Regions from separate parts of the Pseudoalteromonas sp. SiA1 genome, predicted to be linked through region 2. Evidence: predicted binding sites of a transcription regulator. Region 2 holds the regulator's gene; each other region holds the start of a gene.

Region 1 (4,291 bases), 1.3 Mb from region 2:
GCCAGCCTAGTAGCACCATAAAACAAAAAACTTTAAAACCATTCATGTTGAATGTCCTCTAAAAGGGAAACAATGAGCTACTAAAGAAACGCGTTAACCAACCCGGGCTTTGTGCCTCTTGAGTTTGACCCTTACCTGAATACTGAATACGCGCATTCGCAATACGATTAGACTCAACGGTATTATCAGCATTAACATCTTGTGGACGCACTAACCCCTCTAAGCGAATAAATTCTTCACCGGTATTTAGCGTTAGCCATTTTTCACCGCGAATCACTAAATTACCATTTGGTAATACTCGCATCACGTTAACCGAAATATCGCCAACTAGGCTGTTTGATTGATTTGATTTTGAGTCACCTTTAAACGACGCATCACTACCAACCCCAAATTGAATACTATCGCCACCAATATTAACCGGTAAACCACCTAAACCAATAACAGGATCGAGGCTAGCATCTGTTTGTTTATCTGTTTCTGTTTTAGCCGCTTTTGTGGCTTGGGTTGACTCTTGCAATTTAACAGTAATGATATCGCCTGTTCTAAGTGCTTTCTTATCGGCATATAAGTCATTCGATAACTGAGTACTGAATAAAGAGCCAGTTGCTACCACTGGCTCCATATTAGGCTCAGGATACATAGGTGCATAGTAGGGATCGTCCTGCACTACTTCATTATTTTGTGTAGATACACAACCGCTTAACAGTAAAGTCCCTACTGCAAATAACATGATATTACGCATACAATCCCCCAAGACTATAGTTGTTGATTGATGTAGCTCATCATTTCATCAACCGCTGAAATTACCTTTGAGTTCATTTCGTAAACTCGCTGAGTTTCAATCAAATTAACCAACTCTTCGGTCACATTTACATTTGATGTTTCAAGTGAACCTTGAATAATTGTACCTAAGCCCTCAACCCCCGGGTTACCTTGAACAGGTGCACCACTTACTGCAGTTTCGGTATAAAGGTTTTGCCCTATAGGCTCAAGGCCCGACGGATTGATAAAATCACTAATAGTAATTTGACCAATAACCACGTTTTCGGCTTGACCTTTAATTCGAACTGACACTTCACCATCTTGAGATACGGTGATTGACTGTGCATCATCAGGCACATTCATTTCAGGCTGAACAACGTAACCGGCACCCGAAGTTACAACTCGCCCCTCACCGTCGGTGGTAAACTGGCCGTTACGCGAATAGGCAATATTGCCATCAGGCTGTAAAACCTCAAAAAATCCAGGACCAGAAATCATCCAATCTAATGAATTTTCAGTGGTGAGCATGTTACCTTGGGAAAAGTTTTTCTGATTAGCGACCACTTTCGTACCCGCGCCCAGCATTAAGCCCGACGGCATTTCGGTGTCTTGCGATGAGCGACCGCCTGGTTGATTAATATTTTGGTAGAGTAAGTCTTCAAAAATAGCGCGGCTTTTTTTGTAACCCACTGTACTGGCATTCGCTAAGTTATTTGATATAACCGATATATCTGTTTGTTGAGCGTCAAGCCCTGTTTTACTTATCCATAATGCTGGATTCATAATAATATCCTCACGTTATAGTTAAACGATGCGCATCAGCTGTTCTTGACGTTCGTCAATCTCTTCAGCTGTTTTCATCAGTTTTACTTGTAATTCAAATTGGCGTTGATGACTGATCATATCGACCATTTCATGCACAGGATTTACATTCGATTTTTCTAATGTGCCACCTAATACTTGTACATTGGCTGATGTTTCGACTATTTGGCCTGGTTTAGCTCTAAATAAGCCATCGTTACCCTTCTCGAGTGTAGCGTTGTTTGCATCAACTACTTTTAGCCGATCAACTTCTTCTAAAAAGTTAGCCGGTGCACCTTGAGGGCGAACTTGAATAGTGCCATCTTTGCTAAATTCAATTTTTTCAATCGGTACAGGTAATATGACTGGCCCACCTTCGCCAATAACTTGACGACCGTCGCTGGTAGTCAACATTCCTTCAGCCGTTATATTTAACGAACCCACTTTTGTATAGGCTTCATTACCGGAGGCATCCTGAACACTCAGCCATGCATTATCACTCATAGCAATATCAAGGCTGCGACCTGTTTCGACAACACCGCCCGATGTCATGTTAGAACCTGGGCGCTCCTGCATAGCAAAAACACGAGTCGGCAAACCTTCACCGAAAGCCTGCATTGACCGTGCTTGCGCAAAATCAGATTTAAACCCAGTGGTATTCGCATTTGCCAAATTATTGGCTTTAAGAGCAAGCCCTTGCATGCTTTGTTTAGCGCCAGATGCCGCTATGTAGACCATTTTATCCATAACATCGACTCATTAAGAAATCTATGCATGAGTAAATGCAATATAAGTGCCAAATTAAATTTAAGTGTGAATAAGATTTTAGGAGAGGAATAAAAAAGGCTGCACTAAGCAGCCTTAGTAAATCAAAATATGATTATCTGATCTGAAGGATGTTCTGTTGAATAGTTGAGTTAACCTCAAGCGCACGAGAGTTTGCTTGGAAGTTACGCTGCGCACTAATCAAATCAACCAGCTCATTGGTTAAGTTTACGTTAGACTGCTCAAGAGCTGACGAATTAATGTTGCCTAGTGTGCCTGAACCTGGCTCACCCGCAATTGGTTCCCCCGAGGTCAAACTTTTTTTCCATGAAGTGTCACCTACTTGCTGCAAACCTTGTGAGTTTGAAAAGCGCACCATGGCAACTTGACCTAAGTAAGTTGAATCACCATTACTGTAAGATGCAACAACTTTTCCATCTGTACCAATATCAATACCCGCTAAGCGACCTACTGTCGCACCATCTTGCTCTAGTGCTTTCACCTCAAAGCGACTCGCATATTGAGTAGGCGTTCTATTTGCAGTACCGGCCTCATCGCGCCAATTAATCGCAATATCATCAAATTGGGCGCCATTAGATAAAATACCCGATAAATTAGCTCCGGTTAAATTAACATCAGTAAAGGTTGGACCAACATTTGGAGCACCATTAGTCGTTGCAGGCAAACCGCTAGCATCAAACCCAAAGGTACTTAGCGGGCTTGGTGTTGCTGTCGCGGCACCAGTTGCATCAAAGGGAGTTTTGTCAAGCGTACCATGTACTTGCCATTCATTAGGCGCTGTTTTTACAAAAAAGAATTGTAGAACATGTGGCTCACCAAGTGAGTCATACATTGTGGTCGATGTCGAAGAGTTATAAGTAGTACTGTCTGTTGCATCAAAAGGGACAGCTATTACATCTTCTCGAGAATCGACGTTAAATGATGTATAAACGTTTGAAGTAGAGCGCGGAGAGCCCGAAGAATCTGGTATTTGTAAAGCAGATGAAGTACTAAGACTTACAGAGGTCGTATCACCACTAACTTCATCAACTGGGAAGCTTTGTAAAAAATTACCTTTAGCATCTACAACAAAGTTATCTTTATTAAGCTTAAATGCACCCGCACGCGTGTAGGTAAAGTCTTGTGCGCCTAAGTCTTGACTGGTAGCAAAATACCCCTCACCTGTGATCGCTAAATCCAGTGAATTATTAGTAAACTGCAGCGAGCCCTGATGAAACTGCTGGGCAACCATAGTGGTTTGTACACCATCACCATTTTTCGTTTTACCGGCGCTAAATACTGATGATGCGTATACATCAGCAAATTCAGCGCGAGACTCTTTAAAGCCCGTGGTATTTACGTTGGCAATATTATTGGCGGTAACATCTAAATCTTTTTGTGCGGCAGCAAGGCCTGTTAATGCAATATTGAAGCTCATAATTAACCTCTAACCTAAAAAATATTTAGCCTATTGGCTAAAAAATACATAAAATCTATTACGCGATTTCTGCGACATCAGTCAGCCTAACCGCACCTTCTTTGGTATTAATAATAATGCCGCTTGAGCCATTAATATTAACACTCTCAATATTTTTGAATGAGGCAATTGGTAAGCTAGAGAATTCGCCATCCGTACTGCCTTCAGCTTTAACATTGTATTCACCAGGAGGAAGTCGTTCACCCGCTTCGTTTTTACCATCCCATGCAAAGCGAACCGCACCTGCAGGCTGCGTGCCTAAATCAATAGTTTTAACTAATTGCCCTGATGCATCTTCAATACGAAGCGTTAAATTGTCTACCGGCTTTTCAGCAACAATCGCTCCCTTTACCTCACCCGACTCATTAAGCTCAAGTGTGTCAGACTCCAGCAGCGCTTGCTTACCAACCAGTGTTGATGCTTGCAATGCTGAATTTGATGTCATCGACGCAGCTAAAGACTCAAAGTTAGAGTTTAAATTTGAGA
Region 2 (4,291 bases):
GCATTGCTCAAGCAGGTCAAAAAATAACAGCTAAAAGTATCACTTACGATATCGAGCAGCAGTTAATTAGCGCAGAAAAAGACGAAAACTCAACAGACCGTGTACACACTATTTTAGTCCCTGTTGAAAATAAAAAAGAAGATGATAAAGGCCAACCATGAGCACATTAAAAGCAGAGCTATTAGCTAAAAGCTACAAAGGTCGTGAAGTTGTAAAAAACGTTGGCCTAGAGGTTGAAGCTGGCAGTATTGTGGGGTTACTTGGCCCTAATGGTGCAGGTAAAACCACCACTTTTTATATGATTGTAGGCCTTGTCCCTAGCGATAAAGGCAAAATATCAATTGATGATAAAGATATTACTTTATTACCGATGCACAGCCGAGCGCGTTTAGGGATTGGTTATTTACCGCAAGAGTCGTCTATTTTTAGAAAGCTGACTGTTTATCAAAACTTAATGGCTATCTTAGAAACACGTAAAGAATTAAATAAACAACAACGCGAAGATACCTTAAATAATTTACTTGATGAATTTAGCATTCAGCATATCCGCGATAGTCAAGGTATGGCTTTATCAGGTGGTGAACGTCGCCGCGTTGAAATTGCTCGCGCGTTAGCAGCAAACCCTAAATTTATCCTTTTAGACGAACCCTTTGCGGGGGTTGATCCTATCTCAGTATTAGATATTAAAAAGATCATAGAGCATCTTAAAAACCGTGGCATTGGCGTACTTATTACAGACCATAACGTGCGCGAAACACTTGATGTTTGTGAAAAAGCCTACATAGTTTCTCATGGGGAGTTAATTGCATCAGGCACTCCTGAATACGTATTAAACGATAAAACAGTACGCGATGTTTATTTGGGCGAGCAGTTCAAGCTCTAATATGTGTGTTATTCCACTAAGCATCTGCTAAGATTAATTATACTTAGGTCTGTTGACCTTTCAAGGTTGAATTTGCAGCAGTCTGTTTGGTATTTAGGCAAGGCAGAGCCTATGTGGTGTGGTATTCCCCATAAATAGGCGATAACGCAGCATCAATGCCAAACAGGCGCTGCCCTTCGGGTTCTGCCTAGGGACGATTTACTCTTTGTTGCTCGGTTTTGACTTAGCCCACTAGGTTACAAACCTCGCGCCGCAATTAAACCGCCCCTAGTTTGAACAAATTTTAATCCGTAAAGGTCAACAGACCGTAATTTAAAAGGATTGTTAGAGATACATGAGGCAATCATTACAGCTGCGCATGGGCCAGCAACTTACAATGACTCCACAGTTGCAACAAGCAATTCGCTTATTGCAACTCAGTACATTGGATCTCCAGCAAGAAATTCAAGAAGCGCTCGATAGCAACCCCTTGCTTGAAGTTGAAGAACACGATTACAGCGAAGACACTGCAGGTAAAAACGAACAAAAAGCCGATAACGATGACTTAACGCTAAGTGCCTCAGCTGACGATAAACCTAGCGAGTATGAGCAAGATAGCGGCGAAGCAATGACCAAAGACACCATTAGCGATGATATGGCTATGGATGTTACTTGGGATGAATATATGAGCGCTGCGCCTGCCTCTTCATCGGGCCCAATGCCAGAAGATGAATCTATTTATCAAGGCTCTTCGACTGAAACGCTGCATGAGTATTTAATGTGGCAACTTCAACTGACGCCGTTTAGTCCTACCGATGAAGCGATAGCTATTGCAATTGTAGAAGCTGTGGACGATTCAGGGATTCTAACCCTTAGCTGTGAAGAAATATTAGAAAGCTTTAACCAAGAAAACGACGGCGAAGATGAAGTTGAACTTGACGAAATAGAAGCGGTACTAAAGCGTATTCAACTATTTGATCCAGTGGGAATAGCCGCGCGTAGTTTACAAGAGTGCTTGTGTATTCAGCTAAATCAATTTGATAAAGACACACCTTTTTTAAACGAAACAAAAATGATCTTAACCGATCATATTGATTTACTTGCTGCACGTGACTATCGCACGTTAATGAAAAAAACAAAGCTTAAAGAAGATGAGCTTAAAGAAATCATGACGTTGATTCATACGCTCAGCCCAAAACCGGCAGACACTATTGTTAGAGAAGAGTCTGAATACGTTATTCCTGATGTGTCGGTTAAGAAAGTTAAAGGTCGTTGGGTAGTTGAATTAAACCCAGATAGCATGCCTAAGATCAGAGTAAATAGCCAATATGCAGCTATGTCGCGTACGGTTAAATCAAGTGGTGATAGCCAGTTTATTCGCTCGCACTTACAAGAGGCTAAATGGTTTATAAAAAGCTTAGAAAGTAGGAATGACACGCTACTTAAAGTAACCAACTGTATTGTGCAGCAGCAACAGGCCTTTTTTGAACACGGTCCTGAGGCTATGAAGCCTATGGTGCTTAACGATGTGGCTGAAATGGTGGAAATGCATGAGTCGACTATATCGCGTGTTACTACGCAAAAATACATGCATACACCACGTGGCATTTTTGAGCTTAAATATTTCTTTTCAAGCCATGTAAGTACTGAAAATGGTGGCGAATGTTCATCAACAGCAATACGTGCATTAATTAAAAAATTAATCGCTGCAGAAAACTCAGCTAAACCATTGAGTGATAGTAAAATTGCAGATATATTGGCAGAGCAAGGAATTAAAGTAGCGAGGAGAACCATTGCAAAATATCGCGAATCTCTAGCTATTCCCCCGTCTAATCAACGTAAAAGTTTGATTTAAGGCGTACAACAAAGAGGAAAATGTTTATGCAACTGAATTTAACTGGTCGCCATGTAGATATTACCGACTCGCTTAGAGACTACGTAAATAGTAAATTTTCGAAGTTACAGAGGCACACTGATCACATAACGAATGTGCACGTTATTCTCGATGTAGAAAAACTAAACCAAAAAGCTGAAGCAACCGTTCATGTTAGTGGCGCTGAGATTTTTGCCTCTACTGAGCATCAAGATATGTATGCCGCTATAGACTCGCTCATTGACAAGCTAGATCGTCAAGTAATTAAACACAAAGAGAAACTTGCTCGACACTAACACTATGAAACTAAGCTCACTTATCTGTCAGGACTGCAGTAAAGCTGCGGTCCTTTTTAATAGTAAAAAAAGAATTTTAGAATTTATCAGTGAATTGGCTCACAATAAGCTGCCCTATTTAACACAACAAGATATTCTTAATGCATTAACTGCAAGAGAAAAGCTTGGAAGTACAGGCATTGGCCGAGGCATTGCTATTCCACATGGTCGCATGAGTGGAGCTCAAGAGCCCCTTGCTTTGATTTTAGTGAGCGAAACAGCTATTAATTTTGATGCGATTGATAACCGGCCGGTTGACATTTTTGTCGCGTTAATTGTTCCCGATGGCGATAATCAGCAGCATTTGAAGACGCTAGCCACGATTGCTGATAAGCTCAATGATAAAGAATTTTGTAAACAGTTACGCGCCGCCAAATCGGATAGCGAACTATATCAGGTTATCGTCAGTCAATCGTAGTAACAAAGAAAGGTGATAAATGGAATTAATAATTATAAGCGGTCGTTCAGGCTCAGGTAAATCTGTGGCGTTACGCGTTGTGGAAGACTTAGGTTATTATTGTGTAGACAATATTCCTCTTAATTTATTACCATCATTAGTGCGCAGTGTTTCCGACAGTTATAATAAAATTGCCGTGAGTGTTGATGTACGTAACCTACCTAAAGAGCAACAGCAGTTTAATGAAATCATTGAATATTTACCTGGTTTTACTAAACCAACGGTATTTTATTTAGACAGTGACGATCAAACATTAATAAAACGTTTTTCAGAAACGCGACGTCTCCACCCTTTATCTATTGATTCTTTGCCGCTTGATTTAGCCATAAAAAAAGAAAAACAACTACTTGATGTATTGATTAACCGTGCTGATTATATGATTGATACCACGGATTTAAGTGTGCATCAGCTTGCTGAGTCTATTCGTGAAAAAATACTCGGAAAAAAAGATAAACAACTGATCATTACCTTTGAGTCATTTGGTTTTAAACACGGCATCCCTAAAGAAGCAGATTACGTATTCGATGCCCGATTTTTACCAAACCCGCATTGGGAGCCTGAACTTAAGCCACTTACAGGGCTGGACCAACCAGTAAAAGACTACCTAGCAAGTCACAGTATAGTGCAAAAATTTACATGGCAAATTCAAACATTTGTGCAAACATGGCTGCCGCATTTAGAACGAAATAACCGCAGCTACTTAACCATTGCAATTGGCTGTACCGGTGGGCAACACCGCTCTGTTTATTTAGCGCAAACCATTG
Region 3 (4,291 bases), 230 kb from region 2:
CCCTTTATCTTTATAAGCTGTTTCTAGTGCCTGCGCAGCTTCTTTACGACTGGTAATATCACGGCCAAACGCAAGTAAACCAATGTAATCCCCTTGTTCATTAATAAAGGGAAGTTTACGCAATTCAAACCACCTAATTTCACCGTTTACTGAGTACTCCACATCTATAGTTAAACCTTGGTGCGTACGCTCAACCTGCTCATCGGTTCTGAGTACTTCTGATAAAAAGTGGCTTGGGAATATTTCTTCTGCGGCTTTACCAATAAGTTCGCCACTGGTTTTGCCCATTACCTCTTCAAACATTTTATTACAACCGGCAAACACCCCGTTGTTATCGCGGTAATAAAATAAATCCGGCGAGGAGTCTACTATTGAGCGCAGTAACATGCCTTGCTGTGCGAGTTCTTGTTGTGTTTTTTTACGCTCTGCAATTTCACGCCTGAGCTCTTCTATTGCTCGATGTTTGGCATGAAAAGCCATTTTACGTTCGTCAATTTCAATATTTAAGCGGTTAATATTGTCTTTGAGGGTTTGATTTAAAAGCTTCTCTTGTTTTGTGGCACTATCTAAATAAGCATAAGAGGCATCAAGTTGCCGAATAGAGTTTAATAATATGCTGATAACTAAAGGAGAAACAACCGAGGTAAAAAATACTACGGCCAGTATATCAACCAAGTTTACTTCGCCTATGGCAACGTAATAAAACATACTTGATAAAACCAGCGATATTGTTAGTAATAATGCATAGCAAATAGCAGCAGTTTTAAACTCACCAAAACGAGTTATTGAACTGGAAAGAACTCGAACCCACGGGTTCAAAGAAGAATCAGTCATATATCAGTTTTTCTCTTAGCTAAATGCTTAGGGTCTGTTGACCTTTCAAGGTTAAAAGCTAATTTTAGCATTTTCTATCAGCTATTTTCATGTTGTGCGACAAAAACAATAAAATTTCATGTTTGGTGTTATTTGCTGCATTTCAGCAAATCTTTATTTAGTGTAAAATGCGGCGTTTTAAATATTGCAAATAACGAGTAACGTATCATGCAAAAAACTATGCCAGATATTGCTAACACGGCTGCCGCATTACAAACAGGTAAATTAGACTGGGTAGGTATGGGCGATATAGAGCTGCCTTTTATTTTTGAATCTCTTGATTTAGCTCCAGTTACCGTTAATGCAAAAGCACGCGCCTTTGTTAATTTACACAAAGAAGATGCTAAAGGCATTCATATGTCGCGACTATTTTTAGCGTTGGATCACCTCTCAACTGAGCAACAGGTCAATCCACAAACCTTAGCACAAGCCTTAGATACCTTTATCACCAGTCATGAAGGCTTAAGTGATAAAGCACACATTGAATTTAAATTTGAATTGCCGCTACGCCGTAAGTCATTACTTAGTGGTAAAGCAGGTTGGAAAAGCTATCCCATTGTACTTACCAGCACTATAAATCAAGGCGTTATTAGTTTTGAGCTCAGCGTTGATGTGACTTATTCATCAACTTGCCCCTGCTCTGCAGCACTGGCTCGCCAATTAATTCAAAACGCATTCAGCGAAAAGTTTTCTCAAGAAACACTCACTCAATCAGAAGTTTTAGAGTGGCTTGGAACAACTCAAGGCATTGTAGCAACCCCGCATTCACAGCGTTCAATTGCTAATGTTAAAGTTAAATTAGCAAATAACATTGAACAGTTTGATGTGGTTAACTTAATAAACTTACTAGAAGATGAGCTAAAAACACCAGTACAAGCTGCGGTAAAACGTGAAGACGAACAAGAGTTTGCTCGCTTAAACGGTCAAAATTTAATGTTTTGTGAAGACGCAGCACGAAAAATTAAAACGACGTTAGAGTCAAAAGAGTTTAGCGATTACTTCCTGCAAATTAACCATTATGAGTCTTTACATGCTCATGATGCAGTTGCGATTGCCGTAAAAGGTATTGAAGGCGGCTATAAAGCATAATAGTGCTCATCCCCATTCGTTAATAAAACAACCATAACAACTATTTGGGCACATAAATTGCTTTAGAAAAGCAGTGTCAATTTGTTGTTATGGAGTTACCGTATGGAATTCGCTTTATTATTAATATTAGTGCTAGTTGTTGGGGCATCTGTCGTTGCGTCAAAATTTAATGATGACGGCGGAAACCCTTATCCTTTTACTCGTAAGCAAAGTGTATTTACCCAAGTAGAAGGGGCATTTCTGAATTTATTAGAGCGCGCTGTTGGCGATCAATATAAAATTGTTAGTCGCGTTAAACTAATCGATGTGATTGACTGTAAACAAGGCCTGTCTGTTAAATCTAAACGTGCGGCAATGGCTAAAGCAAAAAATAAGCAGCTCGACTTTGTTTTAGTAGATAAAGAAAAAATGACCATAGTGGCTGCGGTTGACTTAGTTAATAACGCCAATAAAGATGGCCACAAAGCACAGCGCGACTGGTTTGTTAATGGCGCATTGGAAGCCGCAGGTATTCCACATATTCGTATGAAAGTGAAGGCAGGCTACCGCCCAAGCGAAGTACGCGATGCAATTATGTTTAAATTAGGTAAGCCAGCGGCATCTAAACCTTCACGACCTACGCGCGCTAGAGTTCATAAACCGGCGGTACTATCTCCTTCTCAAGCAAAGGCACAATCAACAGCCCTTGCTGAAATATAATCAATAAGTTTATAAAGTGCGGGCTTTTTAAGCTCGCATTTTTGTTTGTTTTACCCCACGTTATTTTTTGCAGTATAATCACCGTATTCAAACTCAGGAATTTAACACTATGAATGTTGGTATTATTGGCGCAATGGAGCCAGAAGTTAAAATTTTGCGCGAGGCGATGCAAAATCCACAAGTTTTAACCAAGGCTGGTTTTACTTTTTACACAGGCGAGCTTGCAGGCAATACCGTCACTTTAGTGCAATCAGGTATAGGTAAAGTCGCTTCGACAATCGCAACCACATTACTTATCGATAACTTCAATCCAGATTGTGTTATTAACACTGGCTCTGCCGGTGGATTCGACCCATCACTAAACGTTGGCGATGTAGTAATTTCATCTGAAGTACGTCATCACGATGTTGATGTAACAGCGTTTGGTTACGAAATTGGCCAAGTACCACAAATGCCAGCAGGTTTTACTGCTCACCCTAAACTTGTAGAAGCAGCCGAGCAAACAATTGCACAAATTAGTGAAGTAAAAACCCTTGTTGGTTTAATTTGCACTGGCGACTCGTTTATGTGCGACCCTGTTCGTATTGAAAAAGCACGCAGTGACTTCCCTACAATGCTAGCAGTAGAGATGGAAGGTGCATCAATTGCGCAAACGTGTTTTGCACTTAATACACCATTTGTTGTTATTCGCTCAATGTCTGATATTGCAGGCAAAGAGTCGCCGCAATCATTTGAAGAATACTTAGAAACAGCCTCTATAAATTCATCAAAAATGGTCGTAGCTTTACTTGAGAAATTAACGGCGGTTACGCTGTAAATGCTCAATAATATTGTTCAAAATCATTTGGACTTTATTGTATTTATTTGTGCGCTCCTTGCTGAGCGCTTTTTACCTTTAGTAAGTTGGTATCACCCTAACCACATACTCTCTGCTATTTTTAGCGCTATAAGCCAGCGTATTTATAAAAAAACAGACACCAAGCAATATCATTATTTAGCAGCCTCAATGGCAAGTACGCTTATACTTAGTACTGTGCTTATTATTGTAGTTTTACTGCTTCAGCTTGCCTTTTACCCCGAGCTGTTATCAGGTCTTATTTTATATTTATGCCTAGAAAACAGTAGCCTGAATAAAAAAGCGATACGCATAGCTAGGCTAGTCAAAAAAAATCAAAAATCGACAGCACGCGAATTATTAAAGCCACTAGTAGCCCGTGAAGTTAATGCACTTTCAAGCCCCGGGATCATTAAAGCCATTATGGAAAGTGTCATACTTAGAACGGCGCGTCATTACTTTGTAGTAATTTTCATATTTTTAGTATTGGGCCCCGTCGCCGCTCTCGCCTATCGTTTAATCACTTTAATTCAACAGGCGTGGCGAAGTGATATAGCCCCAAACAGCTCTTTTTTGATGCCGCTTAAACTGGTTCTTTTTATTGTTGAGTACATTCCCATACGTTTACTCGCGCTGACAATTGCCTCACTAAAGGCCAGTAAAAAAAGCATGCATTATATTAAGCATTATGGCCGACACTTCTATCAAACCAATACAGGCTGGTTACTTAGTGTATGTTCTGCATCTTTGGGGGTACAACTTGGTGGGCCTGCTATTTATAATACACAGCGTTTT

Evidence for each region. The regulator sigma-54, encoded in region 2, starts transcription at its own class of promoters, with help from an activator protein. The targets are predictions, from matches to a motif close to GTTGGCACGNNNNTNGNNT.
Region 1: the regulator sigma-54 is predicted to act here: its motif matches at 2,346-2,364, upstream of KK487_RS11410 (flagellar basal body rod protein FlgF).
Region 3: the regulator sigma-54 is predicted to act here: its motif matches at 2,007-2,025, upstream of KK487_RS03005 (DUF2726 domain-containing protein).

The regions. Positions count from the first base shown of each region.
Region 1 is NZ_CP076084.1:2,456,757-2,461,047, forward strand. Features, by position in the region: gene KK487_RS11395 (flagellar basal body P-ring protein FlgI) at 1-46, opposite strand, end outside; gene flgH (flagellar basal body L-ring protein FlgH) at 59-742, opposite strand; gene flgG (flagellar basal-body rod protein FlgG) at 757-1,545, opposite strand; gene KK487_RS11410 (flagellar basal body rod protein FlgF) at 1,567-2,310, opposite strand; gene flgE (flagellar hook protein FlgE) at 2,444-3,766, opposite strand; gene KK487_RS11420 (flagellar hook assembly protein FlgD) at 3,825-4,291, opposite strand, start outside.
Region 2 is NZ_CP076084.1:426,785-431,075, reverse strand. Features, by position in the region: gene lptA (lipopolysaccharide transport periplasmic protein LptA) at 1-161, shown strand, start outside; gene lptB (LPS export ABC transporter ATP-binding protein) at 158-883, shown strand; gene KK487_RS01990 (RNA polymerase factor sigma-54) at 1,218-2,717, shown strand; gene hpf (ribosome hibernation promoting factor) at 2,744-3,031, shown strand; gene ptsN (PTS IIA-like nitrogen regulatory protein PtsN) at 3,036-3,488, shown strand; gene rapZ (RNase adapter RapZ) at 3,508-4,291, shown strand, end outside.
Region 3 is NZ_CP076084.1:652,119-656,409, reverse strand. Features, by position in the region: gene arcB (aerobic respiration two-component sensor histidine kinase ArcB) at 1-834, opposite strand, end outside; gene folE2 (GTP cyclohydrolase FolE2) at 1,042-1,962, shown strand; gene KK487_RS03005 (DUF2726 domain-containing protein) at 2,065-2,661, shown strand; gene mtnN (5'-methylthioadenosine/S-adenosylhomocysteine nucleosidase) at 2,771-3,478, shown strand; gene KK487_RS02995 (cobalamin biosynthesis protein CobD/CbiB) at 3,479-4,291, shown strand, end outside.